Regions from separate parts of the Clostridium fungisolvens genome, predicted to be linked through region 2. Evidence: predicted binding sites of a transcription regulator. Region 2 holds the regulator's gene; the other holds the start of a gene.
What was found. The regulator Rex, encoded in region 2, represses fermentation and respiration genes when NADH is low (regulators of the CRP and FNR family bind a similar motif). The targets are predictions, from matches to a motif close to ATTGTTAANNNNTTAACAAT.
Positions count from the first base shown of each region.

Region 1: bsdtw1_RS16910 (acetyl-CoA C-acetyltransferase) is a predicted target of Rex. The motif match lies at 2,822-2,841, and genes of this name have one in related genera.

Region 1 is NZ_BLZR01000001.1:3,835,766-3,842,268, forward strand. It holds gene bsdtw1_RS16900 (F0F1 ATP synthase subunit A) at 1-118, opposite strand, end outside; gene bsdtw1_RS16905 (hypothetical protein) at 120-491, opposite strand; gene bsdtw1_RS16910 (acetyl-CoA C-acetyltransferase) at 1,541-2,722, opposite strand; gene wecB (non-hydrolyzing UDP-N-acetylglucosamine 2-epimerase) at 3,151-4,296, opposite strand; gene bsdtw1_RS16920 (deaminase) at 4,461-4,949, opposite strand; gene upp (uracil phosphoribosyltransferase) at 4,992-5,621, opposite strand; gene rpiB (ribose 5-phosphate isomerase B) at 5,640-6,089, opposite strand; gene bsdtw1_RS16935 (low molecular weight protein arginine phosphatase) at 6,131-6,503, opposite strand, start outside.
Region 2 is NZ_BLZR01000001.1:4,118,428-4,124,930, forward strand. It holds gene bsdtw1_RS18220 (electron transfer flavoprotein subunit alpha/FixB family protein) at 1-951, opposite strand, end outside; gene bsdtw1_RS18225 (electron transfer flavoprotein subunit beta/FixA family protein) at 972-1,751, opposite strand; gene bsdtw1_RS18230 (acyl-CoA dehydrogenase) at 1,773-2,912, opposite strand; gene bsdtw1_RS18235 (short-chain-enoyl-CoA hydratase) at 3,079-3,861, opposite strand; gene bsdtw1_RS18240 (redox-sensing transcriptional repressor Rex) at 4,114-4,749, opposite strand; gene bsdtw1_RS18245 (ferritin) at 5,223-5,744, shown strand; gene bsdtw1_RS18250 (manganese efflux pump MntP) at 5,897-6,469, opposite strand.

The DNA of each region.
Region 1 (6,503 bases), 280 kb from region 2:
TACATATTGCAGCAAGAATAACTATAACAATCCATTCAATAACCAAATCTAAAGTTATATTGAATGTAAGTCCCCCTATTGGCAACTTGTAAATTACAATAGGATCTAATCCTTCCAACCTAATCACTTCCTTTCCTATTTATAAACCAATATAAAATAATACCTAAAAACTGAGCAAATGTACCCAGTATATAGGTTAGTAAACGAGTATAATCATTAATAAATAAAAAAGCTAGTGCAATAATGATTATAAATTGGAATATGTATCCTATATAAGCGGCTACCACTCTTTTAGCTTTTGAAAAATTCAACAGAGTATGTATAGTATAACCTTTAATAACAAAAGTTATCGACGAAATCATAATACCTGTAAGAAATGCAAATGCTAGATTCTTATTATAAAATTTCGTAAGAATAAGTGCTACACTTAACCCTACAAGTAAGTTAAATTTAAAAACTCCGAAAATAAATTTGGTTAATGATTGATTCATATTATTCTCCTATAATCTCAAGCACGAAATTATTATATTACTGTATGTCCTTACTTTAAAGTTTTGATTTCGTTCTTAAATAGCTTATTTAAGCTAAATAAGTGAAATTATCTCTTAGTAATTCATTAATACGTCCTATATCTCTTGGAAATTTAGTTTTTCTTTTTTTACGCAATATATATTATTTAATCAATCATTTTTCCGAATATTTAGAAATATATTTTTTTCTACAATATAGACTGTGATAACATTTTCAAAACCACATTTAATACACTTTATTACATAAAGTTTTTTGCAAAGCATTGTTTTTTATATCTTTTTTGAATTATATTAAACTTTTCCGAATATTAATATTAAAATCTTTTAACACAATTGAATAAACATTATTATAATTATTCAAAATTTTTTTTGCTCTATTGAACCATTCATCACTAAAATCACTTGTAACATGCTTTATTTACTGGATTGTTCCCTATTATGCATAATAAAAGCTCTAAAATTCATTGAATTTTTGCATAATTTTTCTTGCAATTTAATCTTTATAATTTCTTAAATGAGTTTCTTAAATTGATTAAATCATCTCAGCTAAGCTATTTACACTATTTTTACTTAAATTCACTCTTGAATAAATTACTTTTCCATACTAAAAGGATTCTTTTACTTTGTAAGTTATGTAACTTAGCTTTTTAAATATATTTCAACTCATAATTATTCTATATATTTTTATTCTATTTATTCATAATATGAAGAACTTATTTTAATAAAAATACTAATATTTAAAATACAAAAACAAAATAAACTAACCCCCATAGAAATATTGTAATTTTTTAGAATAAAAAAGTCGCTGAAGCGACCTTTTTAAGTGAGCTTTTTTAACGCGTCTGCCTTTCCGAATGTATATGAGGAAACTTACAGGCGAATAAGTTTTATTTTCTTACTGTATAGCCATAAAAAACTTATAAAATCATTGAAATATCTAGGTTTAGATACCTTGAGAATTTTATAATTTCCTTTACAGTAAAAAACAGCCCTATAAAGGGCTGTTTTCACTATACTCTTTCTACTATTAAAGCTGTTCCTAATCCCCCACCGATGCATAGAGTAGCTAAACCTTTTTTAGCTTCTCTTTTTTCCATTTCGTGAAGTAATGAAACAAGTATTCTTGCACCTGAAGCTCCAACTGGGTGTCCTAATGCTATAGCGCCACCATTTACATTAACTTTGCTCATATCAAAGTTTAAGTCTTTAGCAACAGCTAAACTTTGTGAAGCAAAAGCTTCGTTAGCTTCTATTAGATCTAAATCTTCTACTGTTAAGTTAGCAATCTCTAATGCTTTCTTAGTAGCATGGAATGGACCATATCCCATTATTGTTGGATCAAGACCTTTTGATCCGTAAGATACTATCTTAGCTAATGGTTTGATTCCTAATTCTGCAGCTTTTTCTGCACTCATTACAACAAACGCTGCAGCTCCATCATTTATACCTGAAGCATTACCTGCAGTTACTGTTCCGTCCTTCTTAAATGCAGGCTTAAGTTTACCTAATGATTCAGCAGTTGTTCCGAATCTTGGGAACTCATCAGTATCGAATACTTTTGGCTCTCCTTTTCTTTGAGGAATTACAACTGGAACTATTTCATCTTTAAATCTTCCTTCTTTTACAGCCTTTTCAGCTTTTTGTTGTGATGCAGCTGCAAAAGCATCTTGTTCTTCTCTAGTAAGATTCCATTGTTCTGCTATATTTTCAGCAGTAATACCCATGTGATAGTTGTTGAAAGCATCAGTTAATGCATCATTAATCATAGAATCGACCATTTTACCATCGCCCATTCTTTGACCAAATCTTGCAGTCTTAAGTAAATATGGAGCTTGAGACATACTTTCCATACCACCAGCGATAACTACATCAGCATCTCCAGCTTTAATCATTTGAGCTGCTAAACTAACTGCTCTTAAACCTGATCCACATACCTTATTTATTGTCATAGCTGAAACTTCTACTGGAAGACCTGCCTTTATAACCGCTTGTCTTGCAACGTTTTGACCAAGTCCAGCTTGAATAACATTACCCATTATAACTTCATCAACTAAAGCTCCATCTACTCCAGCTCTATTTAATGCTTCTTTTATAACTGTTGCTCCTAAATCTACAGCTGGAACGTCCTTTAGTGCTCCACCAAATGAACCAACCGCAGTTCTAACTGCACTTGCAATAACAACTTCTCTCATGAAAATTACCTCCTAGGTTTATTTATTATTAGACAATTTTTTATCAATATTTAACTTCTTTATTTATTATAACTATTTTTCATATATTTATCAATAGTTATTGTTAAAAAAAACACAATCTAAAATGTAGTTATTATTTTTACTAATCATTCTATCAATTGGCAATTTAACACAAAGTAAATATTTCATTTACTTATATCTTTAGGCAACATAAGCTAATCTACTACTTATCAATATTAATATTAATTAAAATATTAGAACTTTAAACATGTTCTTTTTGAACTAAAAAATATTTATATACTTTGTTTCATATTTTTCCCTATATATAAGTATAATTATGTAGCAAAAATATTGCCTTTGAATATATTAAACATAAAATTAAAAAGGAAGCAGTAAAATCACTACTTCCAGTTAAAAAAATAACAAGTTTAAAATTCTTCCACTTTTTCTGAAGTTACATTAAAATACTTTAATATAGCCTTAACTATTCTTTGAGATGCTTTTCCATCACCATATGGGTTTATTGATCTACTCATCTCATTATATGCTTCATCATCATTTATCAAAGCACTGGCTTCTCTTACTATTGCATCTACATCAGTACCAACTAGCTTTACTGTACCAGCTTCAACAGCTTCTGGCCTTTCAGTTACATCTCTAAGAACTAGCACCGGTTTTCCTAGATGAGGAGCTTCTTCTTGAAGTCCACCTGAATCCGTCATCACCATAAAGCTCTTATTGATTAGATTGTGAGTTTGCTTTGTATCTAGAGGAGGAAGAAGGTGGATTCTTTCTTTCCCTTCAAGTTTACTAAAAACAACATCCTTAACAACTGGATTTAAATGAACTAAATATACAAGTTCTACATCTTTATTTTCTGCAACTATCTGATTTAATGCATCACAAATATTTTCAATTCCTTCGCCCCAGTTTTCTCTTCTATGAGCAGTAATCATTATTACTTTCTTATTTTCAAAATCTATATAGTTAAGCTCTTCATGTTCAAAAACATAATTACTTTCAACTGTATGCTTCATAGCATCAATTACAGTATTACCTGTTACATATATATCTTCTTCATTTATTCCTTCTCTAAGAAGATTGTTTTTTGAGCCCTTAGTAGGAGCAAAATGCAAATCTGCTATAGCCCCTGTCAACTTTCTATTCATCTCTTCAGGAAACGGAAAGTACTTGTCAAAAGTTCTAAGACCCGCTTCAACATGCCCAACTTTAATTTGCTTATAAAACGCAGCAAGCCCACCAGCAAAAGTTGTTGTTGTATCTCCATGTACTAGTATCATATCTGGTTTTTCAGCCTCAAACACCTCTTCAAGACCTTCTAATACCCTATTAGTTATACCTGTTAAAGTCTGCTTAGTCTTCATTATATTTAAATCATAATCTGGCACTATATCGAAAAGTTCAAGTACTTGATCAAGCATTTCTCTATGTTGAGCCGTTACACACACCTTAGAAACTATATTGCTATTCTTCTCCAATTCTTTAACTAATGGAGCCATCTTAATTGCTTCAGGTCTTGTTCCAAATATAGTCATAATCTTTATAGTATTCAAATTTATTCCTCCTAAATCAAACACTGAAAATTTGAACATTTTTAATACACTGAAATTGTCATTGTTTTAATTATCCAAAACTAATTTATGCCGATATAAATTCCCTATACCTACATATTATAATTATGTACCTTTTAACTCTTTGTATATTGAAAGCAAAAATTTTAATATCCTGTTTGTGCACTAAGAGAATCATCATTGTTTATCCACTCATCTACATAAACAATCCTAAATTCATTTTTAGTATCCCTTATAACAACCATCTCAATCCCTGCATTTATAATTAGCCTTTTACACATTGCACATGAATTAGCATCTTTTACAAATTCACCTGTATTTGCATCTTTACCTACTAAATATAATGTAGCACCAATCATATCTTTTCTAGAAGCACTTATTATTGCATTTGCTTCACTATGAACACTTCTACAAAGTTCATAATGGGTACCTCTTGGCACATTAAGTTCTTCTCTTCTGCATTTTTTTAAATCAATACAATTAGTTCTCCCTCTTGGTGCTCCAGTATATCCAGTAGAAATTATTTCATCATTCTTTACTATTATAGACCCATAATTTCTTCTTAAACAAGTTCCTCTTTCCAGAACAGTTTCTGCAATATCCAAATAATAATTATGTTTATCTCTTCTATCCATTATACTCCACCCCAAATTAGTAAAAAGGGCAAAAACGCCCTCTTACTTAGTACCAAACAATCTATCTCCAGCATCTCCAAGTCCTGGAACTATATAACCATGTTCATTTAACTTTTCATCTATGGCAGCAACATAAACATCTACATCAGGATGAACGCTAGTTACATGTTTAATTCCTTCTGGCGATGATATTAAGCACATAAGTCTAATGTTCTTACCACCCTTATTTTTCAAAAGAGTTATTGCATCAGCAGCAGATCCTCCTGTTGCAAGCATAGGGTCTACAACTATTATATCTCTTTCTGCTATGTCTTGAGGTAATTTACAGAAGTATTCAACTGGTTGTAAAGTCTCTTCATCTCTATATAATCCAATATGACCTACTTTTGCAGCTGGTATTAGCTTAAGCATCCCATCAACCATTCCTAGCCCAGCTCTAAGAATAGGTACTATTGCAACTTTTTTACCTGATAACATGTTGCATTTTGTTTTACAAATAGGCGTTTCTATTTCTACCTCTTCCATTTGAAAGTCTCTTGTAACTTCATATGCCATAAGCATTGAAACTTCTGAAACTAATTCTCTGAAGTCCTTTGATCCAGTATGTTTATCTCTTATAAATGCCAACTTGTGTAATATTAACGGATGTCCAATTTGTGTAACTTTACTCATAAAAAAATTCCTCCAATATTATTTGTTATATTTTTTTTCTATATCAGCTATTTTATTTATTCTTGTTGCATGTCTTCCACCTTCAAATTCAGCCGAAAGGAATGTATCAACAATATCTAAAGCTAAACCAGTACCAACTACTCTCTCACCCATTGCTAAAATATTAGCATCATTATGTTGTCTTGTAGCATGAGCACTAAAAGTATCAGCACAAACTGCAGCTCTTATTCCAGGAACCTTATTTGCAGCTATAGAAATTCCAATACCAGTGCCACAAATTAATATACCAAAATCAAACTGTTTTGTCACTACTGCTTCTGCAACTTGAATGGCATAATCTGCATAATCACAAGAACCTTCAGTTAATGTACCAAAATCCTTTATCTCTATTCCTTTTAATTTTAAGTGTTCTATGACTTCCCCCTTAAGTCTGAATCCGCCATGATCACTTCCAATTGCTATCCTCATAATTGCACCTCCAAAATTTATAAAAAAAGAAGACTAAAGCATTAAAAAATGCCTTTATCTTCCTTTATTTTTATCAATACTTTACCTATTATATTTTTTAATTGATCATATGTTTTTGAATAGACGTCAATAGAACCACCGTATGGATCTGAAATTTCACCCTTTACGCCAGCATATTCACATAATGAAAATACATTATTAGATTTTTTAGGAGAATTTGAAGCTATTAAATCTCTCATATAGTTAGTCATAGTCAATATTAAATCAGCATTATTTATCATATCAGAAGTGAGTTGCACTGCTGACCTTTTGCTAATATCATGAGATAGATTATTCATGACTAAACTAGCAGAGTGTTTGGAAGTCTTACTACCAGGAACAATTGAAATTCCCGCTGAATATGCTCTTACACCA
Region 2 (6,503 bases):
GTTTAAGTCTCCAACTATAGCATAGTCAGCCATCTTCATGATAGGTGCAGTAGCATCCTTATTGATTGCTATGATCATATCAGAATCTTGCATACCAGCAGTATGTTGGATAGCTCCTGATATACCACAAGCTATATATATTGTTGGTTTAACAGTCTTACCAGTTTGACCTACTTGGTAAGCAGCTTCAAGCCATCCAGCTTCAGTAGCAGCTCTTGAACCAGCAACTGTTCCACCTAAAGCATCAGCTAATTCTTTTAGAAGTGCGAAGTTTTCTTTGTTTCCAACTCCTCTACCACCTGAAACGATGATATTTGCTTCACTTATATCAACTATATCCTTAGCTTCTTTAACTACTTTAACAACTTTAGTTCTAACATCAGCATCAGTTAAGCTAATCTTAACTTCTTCAACTACTGCTTTGTTTTCAGTGTCTATCTTTGAGAATACACCTGGTCTTACAGTAGCCATTTGTGGTCTGTGATCAGTACAAGCGATTGTAGCCATTAAGTTACCACCGAATGCTGGTCTTGTAGCAAGAAGGAATTTTCCTTCTGCATCTATATCAAGTGATGTACAGTCAGCTGTTAAACCAGTTGTAAGTCTAGCTGCAACTCTAGGACCTAAATCTCTTCCTATAAATGTTGCTCCTATGAATAGTATTTCTGGCTTTCTTTCTGCAGCAAGGTCACAGATAACCTTAGTGTATCCGTCAGTTGTATAGTTTTCTAATAATTCATTTTCTACAACTAAAACTTCATCAGCTCCGTGAGCTCCTAGCTTTTCAGCTAATCCTTTAACGTTGTTTCCTATTAATAAAGCTGTTAGCTTAACTCCTAGCTTATCAGCAATTGTTCTTCCTTCTCCTAAAAGTTCTAATGAAACTTTTTGAAGTTCGCCGTTTCTTTGTTCAGCGAATACCCATACGCCTTTATAATCTGCTATATTCATAATATTTTACCTCCCAAATCTTAGATGTAGTGTTTTTCGATCAATTTTCTTAATACGTACTCTGCTGCTTCGTTTGCTGGTAATTCAACTAATTCTCCAGCTCCCTTAGTTTCTTTAGTCATTGATTTCTTAACCTTTGTTGGAGAACCTTTTAGTCCTAATAAACTCTTATCTACATCTATATCGTCTGCTGACCATATTTGAATTTCTTTACCAGCAGTTTCGAAGATTAAACCTACATTCATATATCTTGGTTCGTTTAATTCTTTAATTGCTGTTAAAAGCACTGGTGTTTGAACCTTTATTAATTCATAACCATCTTCTAATGCTCTATTAACTAAAAGACCGTCTTCTTCAACAGTAACACCTTGAACATAAGTTACTTGAGGTATATTTAAATGCTCTGCTATTTCTGGTCCAACTTGTGCAGTATCTCCATCGATAGCCTGTCTTCCAGCAAATATTATATCGTATTCTAATTTTCTTATAGCTCCTGCTATAGTGTTTGAAGTTGCAAGAGTATCAGCTCCAGCAAATGCTCTGTCAGTTATTAATATAGCTTCATCAGCACCCATACATAATGCTTCTCTTAAAGCTGTTTGTGCTTGTGGAGGTCCCATACTTACTATAGTTATATGAGCACCTTTTTCTTCTTTTATTCTTAAAGCTGCTTCTAAAGCATGCTTATCTTCTGGGTTTATTATTGAAGGAACACCTTCTCTTATAAGAGTTCCAGTCTTTGGATCTATTCTAACAGCTGTAGTATCTGGTACTTGCTTTAAACAAACTACTATTTTCATCTTTTTCTGTCCTCCCTAAAACTATTTTAAAATGTTTGCTGATATAACCATCTTTTGAACTTCTGAAGTTCCTTCGTATAGTTCAGTTATCTTAGCATCTCTCATTAATCTTTCAACTGGGTATTCCTTAGTATATCCGTATCCACCGAATATTTGAACAGCCTTAGTAGTTACTTCCATAGCTACTTCAGCAGCAAATAGTTTAGCTCTAGCAGCATCTACTGTGTAAGGAAGTTTATTTTGCTTAAGCCATGCAGCTCTATATACTAAGTATCTAGCAGCTTCAACCTTAACATCCATTTCAGCTATATACCATTGTAAACCTTGGAATGCAGCAAGTGGTCTTCCGAATTGCTTTCTTTCCATCATGTAGTTTTTAGCTTCTTCTAATGCTCCACCAGCAAGTCCTAGTGCTTGAGCAGCTATACCTATTCTTCCTCCATCAAGAGTCTTCATAGCTATACCAAATCCCTTACCTTCTTGACCAAGTAAGTTTTCCTTTGGAACGATACAGTTTTGCATTACAAGTTCAGTTGTTGATGAAGCTCTGATACCCATCTTGTTTTCAACTTTACCTATTGAGAATCCTGGGAATGATTTTTCAACTATGAAAGCTGATATTCCTTTTGTTCCCTTGCTCTTGTCAGTCATAGCAAATATTATGAAAGTTTCAGCAACTCCACCATTTGTTATGAATATCTTAGATCCGTTAAGGATGTAGTTATCTCCATCTAAAACTGCAACTGTTTGTTGTCCAGCAGCATCTGTTCCAGCACCTGGCTCAGTTAATCCGAATGCACCTAATTTTCTTCCACTAGCAAGATCTGGTAGGTACTTTTGTTTTTGAGCTTCATTACCAAATTCGTTAACTACTGATCCACAAAGTGATGTATGAGCTGATACTATAACACCGTGAGTACCACAAACTTTTGATAATTCTTCAACTGTAAGGATGTATGATAAAACATCTCCGCCAGCACCTTCATATTTCTTATCGAAAGGAATTCCTAACATACCTAGTGCAGCCATTTTCTTTGCATTTTCCATTGGGAATTCTTCAGTCTCGTCAATCTCACCTGCTATTGGCTTAACTTCATTTTGAGCAAAATCTCTAACCATTTGTCTTACTAATTCTTGTTCTCTTGTTAATTGGAAATCCATTTATTTATTCCCTCCTGCTATTTATTTAAGTATAGAGCAACTATTAATTACTCTTTTATATATGTTCATTTTTCACGGAGCAATTTTACTTGCTCCGTCTAGTATTTACTAATATTTTTAAATTTAAATATGAATTAAAGAAATTTTCAAAAAGTCATAAATTTAATTATTGGTTTTTGAAGTTCTTTTCTCTTCTTTCAACAAATGCAGTCATACCTTCAGTTTGATCTTCAGTAGCAAAACACTTACCAAAATCTTCTGCTTCTATAACTATAGCTTCATCAATGCTTACTTGCATTCCTCTGTCTATAGCATCTTTACATAACTTAACTGCGATTGGAGCATTTTTAGCTATCTTATTAGCAAGAGCTTTAGCTTCAGTCATTAAATCTTCTAGAGCTACAACTTTATTAACTAAACCTATTCTTAATGCTTCTTCTGCATTAATTATGTCTCCAGTATATATTAATTCTTTTGCTTTACCAAGTCCAACTATTCTAGGAAGTCTTTGTGTTCCACCAAATCCTGGAGTTATTCCAAGTCCACTCTCTGGTTGAGCGAATTTTGCTTTTACAGAAGCTATTCTTATATCACATGCCATGGCTAATTCACAGCCACCGCCTAATGCAAAACCTGAAATTGCTGCAATAACTGGTTTGTCCAGCACTTCTAACCTTCTGAAAACTTTATTTCCTAAAGCTCCGAATTCTCTACCTTGCTCTTCATTTAAGTCCTTCATTTCAGATATATCAGCACCAGCTACAAATGATTTTTCACCAGCTCCTGTTAATATAACAGCATAAACTTCTTTGTCTTTTTCAAGTTCTGATACAACTGTGTCTATGTCCTTTAATGTCTCTGAGTTAAGTGCGTTTAAAGCCTTTGGTCTGTTTATTGTCACAATAGCAATATTTCCTTCTTTTTCAAGGATAACATTTTTTAATTCCATTGTTTTGGCCTCCTTAAAGTAGTTATATTCTTAACAAAGCATATAAGTTTTATTTGCATAATCTTATATTACAATAAAAAGCTTACTAAATTTGTTAAATTTTTTCGACGTTTGTTAATATTATAACAAACAAAATCAAAAAATAATTGAAGCTCGTAAACTTCAATTATGATTATACTTGTTTAAGAATATATTTGCAATATATTTTGTGTCTTTTTTAACAATTTTTAAACTAGTATTTGTATTTATTATTTAATTTTGGGATTCATTTATTAAATATGCCAGTGTTAGTAAACTTTCACTTAAGTGAACATTTTCTACAATAACGTCTTTAGGAGCTACTAAATCTATAGGTGCAAAGTTCCAAATACCCTTTACTCCATTCTCCACCAGTTCATCACAAACCTTTTGAGCATTGTTGTCTGGAACACATAATATTGCTATATCAACGTGGTTTTCTTTTAGAAAATCTTTGATAACGTCTATATCTTTTATCTCTACGTCTTTTATTCTAATGCCTGTTAATCTTGGATTTGCATCAAACATCCCAAGAAGATTGAATCCTAGTTTTTCAAATTGAGTGTAGTTTGCAAGCGCTTGACCTATGTTACCAGCACCTATAATTATAGTATTATAATCTCTCTGAAGACCAAGAATAGCAATTATTTGATTATATAAATCTCTTACATTATAACCATAGCCTTGTTGACCAAAATCACCAAAGCAGTTTAAATCTTGTCTTATCTGTGATGCTGTAAATCCTATCTTCTCGCTTAATTCTTTAGATGAAATTCTATCAACATCATTTTTTAATAATTCTAATAGATATCTATGATATTTTGGTAGTCTCTTTATGACAGCCATAGATATATTTTTCTTTTTTTCCATTTATGTCACCTCTTCTTAAATTAACAAATAAGTTATTAAATTCTATAAGATCGCTAAAAAACTTAGCCGTATATTTTTTATACACCTGTTTTTCTGAACTTTGTTCATCTGTCAGGCCAATAAATCCTATTGTTTTACTTTTAATTTACCCACAAATTAAAAAATTTTAGATAGATGAAGAGTAATAAAATCCACTATACTACTCTATTCCTTATATATATTACCACATTTAACTTAAACTTATCTATATCTTAGTCATAAAATTGTTTTAATATGAAATTGTTTTTATATAAAGTTCTATTAATACTTTATGCCAGTAATTTATCTGAATATTATTATTTATTCAACAAATGATATTTATTATCCGACAATATTTCATGTTAAATATTGATTGTTTTACCATATAAATTTATAATAACAACAACTAATATAAATAACCTAATATATAAACATATTTAAAAGGAGGATAAAAAATGTTAAGCGAAAGATTAATTGAGGCTTTAAACGAACAAATAAATTATGAGTTTTATTCATCTTATACTTATCTAGCAATGGCTGCCTTTGCTCAATCAGAGGATTTAGATGGTTTTGCAAATTTCTTTAGAGTTCAGGCTCAAGAAGAACTTTTTCATGCTATGAAGTTTTATGATTATGTTTATCAAAAAAATGGTGATGTAACCCTTGAGGCCATACATAAACCACAAATAAAATTCGAAAATATGATTGATGTTTTCGAAAAAGGCTATGAGCATGAGCAAGAAGTTACAAGAAGAATATATAATCTTGCAGATATAGCAAATGAAGAAAAAGAACATTCTACTATATCCCTATTAAAATGGTTTATAGATGAACAAGTAGAAGAAGAAGATAATTTTAATAAGATAATTAAAAAACTTAGAAGAGCAGAATCAAATCCTGCCGCTCTTTATATGTTAGATGACGAATTAGCTCAAAGAGTTTATGTTGCCCCTACAACAGGTGCATCTGCTCAATAAAACTAAAAGCAGCTGATCTAACTTTAGCTTCAGCTGCTTCTATTATATATAGATTAATAACTTCAAATACGTCCATTAATTATAATGTTAAAAATATAACTGCTTAAATTCTGTTAAGAACCTATCAATCTTTTTTATACTATAAAATATTTTTAGTATATATGTAAATGTTCAAGCAATATGCTAGTCCCTATTACTACCAATATAACTCCTCCAAGCAATTCTGCTTTGGATTTTAGTAGTTCTCCAAATTTCTTTCCTATGAATACAGCTACAAAACAAACTACAAAGGTTGTTAACGCTATTGCTAATACTGCTTCAAGTATATTAACCTTTAGAAAAGCAAAGCCTATTCCAACTGCTAATGCGTCAATACTTGTTGCAATAGCAAGCAGTATGAATTCTTTGGTACTAGTTGTAGCTAATTGTTCTTTCTCTTCATCCTCATCATTTTTTATAACATCAAGAATCATTTTTCCACCAATTATTGAAAGTAAGGCAAATGCAACCCAATGATCAAACTTCTCTATATACTGAGTAAAATTTATTCCTAGTATCCATCCTACAAGAGGCATAGCCCCCTGAAATCCTCCAAAATATAGTGCTGCTTTCATGGCTATATTTTTTTTATCTTTGTTTGTTGCTTTTATTCCTAAAGTAAGAGATACAGCAAAAGCATCCATTGATAAAGCTAGTCCAGTTAGAAAAATTGATAATACGTTCATATGTCCCCCTTAAATTAATTGGTTTTTAATAGAA